DNA from 3 places in the Nonomuraea sp. NPDC049480 genome. Region 2 is predicted to be linked to each of the others. Evidence: predicted binding sites of a transcription regulator. Region 2 holds the regulator's gene; each other region holds the start of a gene.
What was found. The regulator HrcA, encoded in region 2, represses chaperone genes, less so after heat shock. The targets are predictions, from matches to a motif close to TTGGCACTCTCNNNNNGAGAGTGCCAA.
Positions count from the first base shown of each region.

Region 1: groL (chaperonin GroEL) is a predicted target of HrcA. The motif match lies at 2,024-2,050, and genes of this name have one in related genera.
Region 3: groES (co-chaperone GroES) is a predicted target of HrcA. The motif match lies at 1,255-1,281, and genes of this name have one in related genera.

Region 1 covers NZ_JBITMD010000018.1:140,261-143,534, forward strand. Annotated here, with positions in the region: gene ACIBX3_RS39995 (ABC transporter permease) at 1-195, shown strand, start outside; gene ACIBX3_RS40000 (ABC transporter permease) at 192-971, shown strand; gene ACIBX3_RS40005 (TetR/AcrR family transcriptional regulator) at 1,331-1,945, opposite strand; gene groL (chaperonin GroEL) at 2,162-3,274, shown strand, end outside.
Region 2 covers NZ_JBITMD010000027.1:127,590-130,863, forward strand. Annotated here, with positions in the region: gene ACIBX3_RS48865 (DUF3097 domain-containing protein) at 1-366, opposite strand, end outside; gene ACIBX3_RS48870 (hypothetical protein) at 384-884, opposite strand; gene ACIBX3_RS48875 (hypothetical protein) at 975-1,232, shown strand; gene hrcA (heat-inducible transcriptional repressor HrcA) at 1,402-2,415, shown strand; gene dnaJ (molecular chaperone DnaJ) at 2,427-3,274, shown strand, end outside.
Region 3 covers NZ_JBITMD010000001.1:1,104,397-1,107,670, forward strand. Annotated here, with positions in the region: gene groL (chaperonin GroEL) at 1-781, opposite strand, end outside; gene groES (co-chaperone GroES) at 854-1,168, opposite strand; gene ACIBX3_RS05165 (methyltransferase domain-containing protein) at 1,617-2,774, shown strand; gene ACIBX3_RS05170 (hypothetical protein) at 2,969-3,274, shown strand, end outside.

The DNA of each region.
Region 1 (3,274 bases), on a different contig from region 2:
GTGGAGCTGCTGGCGCAGGGCGGGGGCGGGATCGGCGCGTTCCTGTCGCTGGCGGGCAGCGCGAACCGGGTCGATCGTATGCTGGCGGCCACCGTGTGGGCCGGGCTGATCGGGCTGGCGGCCAACGTGCTGTTCACGGCCGCCGAGCGGCGCGTGTTCCGCTGGCACCACGCGCGCACAGGAGACGCGGTATGAGGCGGCTGGTCTGGTATTGGCTGCTGCCGGTCGCGTTCGTCGCCTGGGAACTGGCCACACGCTCGGCGCAGGCCGCGTACTTCCCGCCGCCGTCGCGGATCGTGGCCAGGCTGCACGAGATGTGGTTCTCCGGCCCGCTGTCGCGGGCGTTCCTGACCGACGAGGCGGTCGCCGACCTGCTGCCGAGCCTGGCCAGGCTGTTCGCGGGCTGGGCGATGGCGTGCGCGGCCGGTGTGGTGATCGGCGTCGCGCTGGGCCGCTCGGGCCGGCTGTCGGCGCTGGCCGAGCCGCTCCTGCACTTCGGCCGCTCGGTGCCGCCGTCGACGCTGCTGCCGGTTTTCCTGGTGCTGTTCAAGATCGGCACGCCGATGGAGCTGGCGTCGATCGTGTACGGCGTCATCTGGCCGGTGCTGATCAACTCCATGGACGGCGCCCGCCACGTGGACCGCCAGTACATCGAGACCGGCGCCGTTTACCGGCTCGGCGCCTGGCAGCGGCTGACCAGGATCGTGCTGCCCGCCGCGTCCCCGAAGATCTTCGCCGGGCTGCGGCTGAGCGTGTCGCTGGCGCTGATCATGATGGTGATCTCGGAGCTGGTCGGCAGCAGCGAGGGCATCGGCCACCGCATGCTGGAGGCGCAGAGCCAGTTCGACATCCCCGCCATGTGGGCCGGGATCGTGCTGCTCGGACTGCTCGGCATCGCGCTCAACGCGGCGTTCCTGGGCGTCGAGCGGCAGGTGCTGTCCTGGCACCGCGGCGCCAGGAACGGTGGCTAGGAAACTCGAAGCCGTCCCGCCTGATGTGCACGGCATGGTCTGGGTCCGCGTCATCGTCGGATCCTCCGGACACGAGCGCGGCGGCCGTCTCAAAAGCCGATCGGCTCGCGGACCAGGACAACCGTGCCGCGCCCGTGCAGGCCCTGCTGGAGGCGACGCGGCCGTTGATGAACTGGATCTGGAGCATGCCGACGACATCGAAGCAGTCCGCGTGGGACACGACAGCCGGTGACCGCGATCCGTCATGACGCGGGCTCGGCCTGCATGGCGCGGCGGCCCCCGTGGGGCGACATCGTGGGACGGGATCCCGTCAAGCACCCGGAGGCCGATATCTCGGACGCCGGGCCTGCGCGGGCTGGTCACTGGTCCTGCGGTCCTTCGGACGGCGCGGCAGGAAGGACGCAGGACAGGGCGCGGCGCAGGATGGTGGCGAAGGATGCGGTGTTGCCGCGTTCGAGCCAGTGTCGTCCTGCCACGCGGATGGCGCCGGCGACCGCGGCGGCCGTGACGGTGGGGAACAGGTCGCGTACCGGGTCGGTGCCGGTGCGCGCCGCGATCGCCTCGGCGAGCGGGCCCTCCGCCATGGAGAACGCCTTCAGGGCCTCGCCCTCCAGCTCGGGCGTCGACATGATCATGCGCAGGCCGGCCCTGTCGGGCTCGGGATTGGTGTAGAGCTCGATCACGGCCGCGATGACGGCCTGGGCCAGCGGCTCCCCGGCGGGCCGGGAGCGCAGCGCCTGCCCCGCGCGCCTGGACTGGTCGGCCTGGAAGGAACAGATCGCCTCCTCCCTGCTGGAGAAGTAGTTGTTGTAGGTGCGCGGTGATACTCCCGCGGCCGTGGCGATGTCATGGACGCGCACCAGGGCCAGCCCGTTGGGGCCCTGCTCGATGGCCAGGCGCAGTGCGGCGTGGCTGATCGCCTCGCGGGTGGCCTGCTTGTTGCGCGCCCGGAGATCCATGGCGTCGTCGTTCATGGGCCGACTCTACCCGATGTTGCGTGCCGCGTACTATGTGCGTGCCACGCAAGTTGTGGGTAGAGTGCGACGAGACGCCTGGCACTGGCCCTTGGAGAGTGCCAACCATCTGGCGTGCGCCGGGGCGGCGAGGTCTGCCGACAGGTCGTTCACCTGCCGGCGGACCGTCCGTCGCGGGCGCCGTCCCGGACACCCCCATCGAGACTAGGAGCAGACATGACTTCGAAAATGATCGCGTTCGACGAGGACGCCCGGCGCGGTCTCGAGCGCGGTATGAACCAACTCGCCGACGCCGTCAAGGTGACCCTGGGCCCCAAGGGCCGCAACGTCGTGCTGGAGAAGAAGTGGGGCGCTCCCACGATCACCAACGACGGCGTCTCCATCGCCAAGGAGATCGAGCTCGAGGACCCGTGGGAGAAGATCGGCGCTGAGCTGGTCAAGGAAGTCGCCAAGAAGACGGACGACGTCGCGGGTGACGGCACCACCACCGCCACCGTGCTCGCCCAGGCGCTGGTACGCGAGGGCCTGCGCAACGTAGCCGCCGGCGCCAACCCGATGGCCCTGAAGAAGGGCATCGAGGCCGCCGTCGAGCGCGTCAGCGAGGAGCTCTCCAAGCTGGCCAAGGATGTGGAGACCAAGGAGCAGATCGCCTCCACCGCCTCCATCTCCGCCGCCGACCCCGAGATCGGCTCGCTCATCGCCGAGGCGATGGACAAGGTCGGCAAGGAAGGCGTCATCACCGTCGAGGAGAGCAACACCTTCGGCCTGGAGCTGGAACTCACCGAGGGCATGCGCTTCGACAAGGGCTACATCGCCCCGCTCTTCATCACCGACTCCGACCGGCTCGAAGCGGTCCTGGACGACCCGCACGTCCTGATCGTGAGCGGCAAGGTGTCCGCCAACCGGGACGTGCTCCCCCTGCTCGACAAGGTCGTGCAGTCCGGCAGGCCGCTGCTGGTCATCGCTGAGGACGTCGAGGGCGAGGCCCTGGCCACCCTGATCGTGAACAAGATGAAGGGAGTCTTCAGGTCGGTCGCCGTCAAGGCCCCGGGCTTCGGCGACCGCCGCAAGGCCATGCTCAACGACATCGCCATCCTGACCGGTGGCGCCGTCATCGCCGAGGAGGTCGGTCTCAAGCTCGAGAGCGCCACCCTCGACCTGCTGGGCCGGGCCCGCAAGGTCGTCGTCACCAAGGACGAGACCACGATCGTCGACGGCGCCGGTGACGCCGAGCAGATCTCCGGCCGGGTCAACGAGATCCGCGCCGAGATCGAGCGCACCGACTCCGACTACGACCGTGAGAAGCTCCAGGAGCGCCTCGCCAAGCTG
Region 2 (3,274 bases):
CTCCACGAGGGCGGCGTCGTGCACGCCCTCCACGTAGATCCGGCTCTCCCTGGCCACTCTCGCCCGCAGCCCTTCCACGGCGATGGAGCCCGACGCGCTGCGCCTGGGCCCCGCCGGGGCGGCCGTGGGGCGAACCAGGGTCACGGGCCCGCCCTCCAGCAGGAACGCGGCCGGCGCCAGCGGGAACAGCCGCCGCTTGCCGAACCGGTCCTCGAGCGTGACGGCCTCCTTGTCGCAGGCCACCACCGCCCCGCAGAAGCCGCTGTCGGCGTCCTCCACGACGAGGCCCGGCTCGGCGGGCACCTTCGGAATCTTGCCCTTGCCCGGCCGCCGCCAATTACCCGCCAGCACATCGCCCTCGTACACACGGGGACCGTAGCAAATCACCCGCCGACCGCAAGGCGCTTCCTGGCGGAGCCACGGCGCATCAGGATGACGACGGTGCCGGCGATCCCGACGAGGAGCCCGGCGCCGGGGATCAGGAACAGCGCGGCCGTCCCGCCGACGAGCCCGCCCGCGGCGGAGGTCAGGGGCTTGCCCACGCCGTACCGCACGGTGGCCGTCTCCTGGTTGGTGCAGGTCAGCTGGTAGGCGCCCTTGGCCGGCACGTTGATCACGAGGATCTGCTCCCACACCACGCTGCCGACCGTGAGGGTCTGGGAGCCCGCGGTCTTGGCCAGCTTGGCCTGGCCGGAGCCGCCGGAGATCTGGCACTCGTAGGTGACCGGTGTGTCGTTGGCGATGTACACGGCAGGCTTGTCCGCCGGGTCGACGGTCAACGTGATGCTCTCGCCCGGCGCGAACGTCTTCTTGGGGGCCAGCTCGGACACGCTGTTGACCAACCCGCCGACGAAGATGACGACGCCGGCGATCCCGCACACCACGGCCACACCCCAGGCGAGCGCGATCCACCACAGACTAGGTTTTATGGCTTTGGAATCGATCCTTGGGGGGAACTGAGGCGGTTGGCCGTATTGTCCGTACTGAGGTGGTGGGCCATAGGACTGTGGCGGGCCGTACGGCGGCGGCGCGCCGTGGCCGGGCTGGGAGCCGGGTTGCGGACCGTAGCCGGGCTGGGAGCCGGGTTGCGTACCGTAACCCGGCTGGGAGCCGGGCTGTGTGCCATAGCCGGGCTGGGAACCGGGTTGCGGACCGTAGCCGGGCTGAGGAGGCTGTGGTTGGCCGTGGTAGGGGCCCTGTCCGGGTGGCGGGCCGTACGGCGAGGGCTGTGAAGCGTCCGACATGTCCGCAAGTGTGAAGCCTGTCGCTTGTAAGGCGCTAGCAACAGGATGGGAGCCGGTGTTATCGCACCTTGTGGGTGAGAGCCGTACACTTGGCACTCGGGAACACAGAGTGCTAGACACCGCGTTCCCCGTAAGGCAGGAGGCAGGAGGTGAGCACGTGCTCGACGATCGGAAATTGGCGGTGCTCCGCGCCATTGTCGAAGATTACGTGTCCACCAACGAACCGGTGGGCTCCAAGGCGCTGGCCGAGCGCCACAACCTGAAGGTCTCCCCGGCGACGATCAGGAACGACATGGCCGCGCTGGAGGAGGAGGGCTACATCACCCAGCCCCACACCAGCGCGGGGCGCGTGCCGACGGACAAGGGATACCGCCTGTTCGTCGACCGGCTCTCGCAGGTCAAACCCCTCTCGGGGGCCGAGCGCAGGGCGATCGAGACGTTCCTGGCCGGCGCCGTCGACCTCGACGACGTGGTCACCCGCACGGTCCGGCTGCTCGCGCAGCTGACCAGGCAGGTGGCGGTCGTGCAATACCCGACGCTCACGCGTTCGACCGTCAGGCACGTCGAGCTGGTGCCGCTGCACGACCGCCGGGTCATGCTCGTGCTCATCACCAACACCGGCCGCGTGGAGCAGCGCGTGATCGAGCTGCCCGAGGTGGTCGACGAGACCCGCATCGCGCACCTGCGCGCGGTGCTCAACACCGGCCTCGACGGCTGCGGCCTGAGCACCGTGCCCGAGCTGGTCGCCGACCTGCCGGAGCGCCTGCCCGCCGAAGACCGGCCCGCCGCGGCCACGATTCTGTCGGTGCTGCTCGAGACGCTGGTCGAGCGGCACGACGAGAAGATCGTGTTCGCCGGCGCGGCCAATCTCGCCGGCGCCGGCTTCTCCACCGGCCTGCGCGACGTCCTGGAGGCGCTGGAGGAGCAGGTCGTGCTCATGCGGTTGCTCGGCGAAACTACTTCAGACACCCCGTCCGCGCTCACCGTGCGCATCGGTTCGGAAAACCCTTACCTGCGGGGCACATCCGTCGTCGCGACCGGATACGGTTCTGGCGACAACCAACTGGCCAGGCTCGGTGTGCTGGGGCCCACCAGGATGGACTATCCCGTGACGATGGGCGCCGTACGCGCGGTCGCTCGCTACGTCAGCCAGATCCTGGCTGCATCATAAGAGGTCGATAAGTGGCAAACAGCGACTACTACGCCACCCTCGGGGTGCGGCGTGACGCCAGTCAGGACGAGATCAAGAAGGCGTACCGCCGCCTCGCCCGCGAGCTGCACCCCGACGTGAATCCGGACCCTGAGACCCAGGAGCGGTTCAAGGAGATCACGCAGGCCTACGAGGTGCTGTCGGACCCGAGCAAGCGCCAGATGTACGACCTGGGCGGCGATCCCTTCGCCGGCGCGGGAGCCGGCGCGGGCGCCGGAGGTTTCGGGGCGGGCTTCCCGTTCAGCGACATCATGGACGCCTTCTTCGGCACCGCCGCGGGCGCCCGTGGTCCGCGCTCGCGCGCCCGCCGTGGCCGCAACGCCACCATCCGGGTCGAGCTGGACCTGCGGGAGACGGCGTTCGGCACCACCCGTGAGCTGGTCGTCGACACGGCCGTGCTCTGCGACGTCTGCCACGGCGCCGGGGCGGCGGCGGGCACGCACCCCGACACGTGCGACATGTGCAACGGGCGCGGCGAGATCTCCCAGGTCACCCGCTCTTTCCTGGGCCAGGTCATGACCTCGCGGCCGTGCCCGCAGTGCGGTGGGTTCGGCACCATCATCCGCCACCCCTGCCAGGAGTGCTCCGGCGACGGCCGCGTGCGGACCCGCCGTACGATCAAGGTCCGCATCCCGGCGGGCGTCGAGGACGGCACCCACATCCAGCTCGCCGGCGAGGGCGAGGTCGGACCCGGTGGCGGCCCGCCCGGAGACCTGTTCCTGGAGATCGTCGAGCGGGCCCACGAGATCTTCGAACGGCGCGGTGACGACCTCCACTGCACCGTCCAGATCCCGATGACGGCCGCCGCGCTCGGCACCAT
Region 3 (3,274 bases), on a different contig from region 2:
CCAGGACGGCCAGGGCCTCGCCCTCGACGTCCTCGGCGACCACGAGCAGCGGCTTCTTGGTCTGGGCGATCTTCTCCAGCAGCGGCAGGAAGTCCGCGATGGAGGAGATCTTGCCCTGGGTGAGCAGGATGTAGGCGTCCTCGAGGACCGACTCCATACGCTCGGGGTCGGTCACCATGTAGGCCGACAGGTAGCCCTTGTCGAACTGCATGCCCTCGGTGAACTCGAGCTCCATGCCCATGGCGTTGGACTCTTCGACGGTGAGGACACCGTCCTTGCCCACCTTGTCGAACGCCTCGGCGATCAGGTCGCCGATCTGCGCGTCCTGAGCGGAGATCGTAGCGACATTCGCGATCTCCTTCTTGTCCTCGACCGGGCGGGCGGTGGCGAGCAGCCTGTCGCTGACGTCCTTGGCGGCCTTGTCGATGCCGCGCTTGAGCGACAGGGGCGAGGCGCCGGCGGCCACGTTGCGCAGGCCCTCACGGACCATGGCCTGGGCCAGGACGGTCGCGGTGGTGGTGCCGTCACCCGCGATGTCGTTGGTCTTGGTCGCCACTTCCTTGGCGAGCTGGGCGCCGAGGTTCTCGTAGCGCTCCTCCAGCTCGATCTCACGAGCGATGGTCACGCCATCGTTCGTGATCGTCGGCGCACCGAACTTCTTGTCGATGACGACGTTGCGGCCACGCGGGCCGAGCGTCACCTTCACTGCGTCCGCGAGGGCGTTGACGCCGCGCTCCAGCGCGCGGCGGGCACCCTCGTCGAACTCCAGGATCTTCGCCATTGCTGAAAGTCCTCTCCTTGCGTCGAAAGCCCCGGCCGCCCTCTAGAGCGCCCGGGGCCCGACACATCCGGCTTACTTCTCGATGATCGCGAGAACGTCGCGGGCGGAGAGCACGAGGTACTCCTCGCCGCCGTACTTGACCTCGGTACCGCCGTACTTGCTGTAGAGGACGATGTCGCCCTCCGAGACGTCGAGCGGAATCCGCTTGTCGCCGTCCTCATCCCAGTTGCCGGGGCCCACCGCGAGGACCTTGCCCTCTTGCGGCTTCTCCTTGGCGGTGTCTGGGATGACCAGGCCAGAAGCGGTGGTCTGCTCTGCCTCAAGCGGCTGGACCACAATGCGGTCGCCGAGCGGCTTAACGGGAACCTTAGTGGCGGTCGTCACGATCGGACCTCCCCTTCAGATTTGAATGATCTAGAAGAGGCGACCAGCTGGGCCTGCCGTCGCGGGTGTCAGACCTGCCTCGTCGCACGTTGGCACTCTCAAGGTGAGAGTGCCAACAGGAAACATATGCAAGAGGGGCTTGACAGTCAACACGAACGCGTCTGCTCAGAGCGATAACGCGTTGTCCGCGTACGGGCCGGCGGCGAGAATGCCGGGCCGGTGGGGCGCCGGACGCGGGCCTGGCCGGGCCGGCCGCGGCCTCGGCGACGGCGGTGACGGGCACGGCCTTTTCGCTCACAGCGTGATAGATGGTGGACTCGCCCTTCTCGACCACGGTTGCGCTCAGTTCGCCCGAGTCTTCCACGTGAACGACGGCGACACGGCAGCAGGGCAGGGAGGGCGCGGCGGGGTGGGGAGTTCGCGGGGGGTGGGCGCGGTAGCGTCGGGTGGTGTGGACCTCGATGCCTTCAACGAGCTGCTGACCCCTCGCGGCCGGCGGGCGCTCGCCGAGGCCGGGGAGCTGACCGGCGCCGATCCGGTCGCCGCCGCCACCAAGCTGCGCAAGACCTACGACACCGCCCTCACCTCGGCCGCCCTGACCCAGGCCGCTCTGCGGGAACGCGCCAGGGCCAAGTTCGGCGAGGACGCCGCGCGGATGTACTTCACGCCCCACGGCCTGGAGCAGTCCACGAGGAAGGAGGTCGCCGAGCACCGCGCCCGCCGCCTGGCAGGAGCCGTGGTCGTGGATGCCTGCTGCGGCATCGGCGGCGACTTCCTGGCGCTGGCCCGCGCCGGCTGCACCGTGACGGCCGTGGACATCGACCCGCTGACCGTCGCCGTCGCCAGGGCCAACGCCGAGGCGCTCGGGCTGGCGGGCAGGGTGACGGTGGCCGTGGGGGACGCGGCCGCCGTCCGGCCGGAGGACTACGACGTGCTGTTCGCCGACCCGGCGCGGCGGACGAGCAGGGGCAGGACGTTCGACCCGCTGGCCTACTCGCCGCCCTGGCCCGTGGTGCTCGACCTGGTCTCCAGGGCCGGGCGGGCCTGCGTCAAGGTCGCGCCCGGCATCCCGTACGAGTTCATCCCGGAGAAGGCCGAAGCGGAGTGGGTCTCGTACAAGGGCGAGGTCAAGGAGGCCACCCTCTGGACCGGGGACCGGCCGGCCCGCCGCGCCACGCTGCTGCCCGGCGGCCACACCCTCGCCGCCACCGGAGCCCGGGCCGCGGTCGGCGCGATGGGGCGGTACGTCTACGAACCCGACGGCGCCGCGATCCGCGCGCACCTGGTGGGCGAGGTGGCCGAGCTGGTCGGCGGCCGCCTGCTGGATCCGCGCGTCGCCTACATCGCGGGCGACGAGCCGGTGGACACGCCGTGGGCCGCCAGATACGAGGTCGACGACCTCATGACATTCTCGCTGAAGAAACTACGCGCGGCGCTCCGCGAGCGGCAAATCGGAAATGTCACCATCAAGAAGCGAGCGTCCGCCGTCGACATCGAACGCCTCCGGTCAGACTTGCGCCTTAATGGGGAAAAGTCAGCAGTAATCATCTTGACCCGAATTATGGATAAACCGTATGCCCTCATCTGTAACACCACCCCACCTGCCTGAACGAGGAAATCGGTCATTCTTTCGTTAACCGCGATCTTTCAATTCGCCCCTGACGGACCTTGATCGAAAGGCTAAGGTGGGCGGGCGGGAGTTCTCCCCCTAATGCGGTTACCCGTGTTCTCGCCCTTTCATCTGCAAACCGGACCTATCCCACCGCTGCGCGGCAGACCGTCGGCGAGCGAAGGAGCCTTTCGGTGGACAATTCCAACCACACGACCCTTCTTCACCCAGGAGGCCATTCCCCCGTCTCCGAGAGGATGCGGGAGATCCTCAACCGCGCCGCACAGGACCACGTGTATGAGCAGCGCACGCAGGGAGCCGTGCTCGACGAGATCCGCCAGCGCCTCGAGGGCATGGAGTGGCTGCTGCGGGAAGTGCGCGAGCGCGAGCTGGGCGGCCTGAGCGGCACGCTGGAGTCCGTCAACGGCCGCCTGGAGGACATCGCCGCCAAGCCGCCGATGTGGGCGGAGGGGCTGGCTCAGCACGTGGAGGCGGTACGC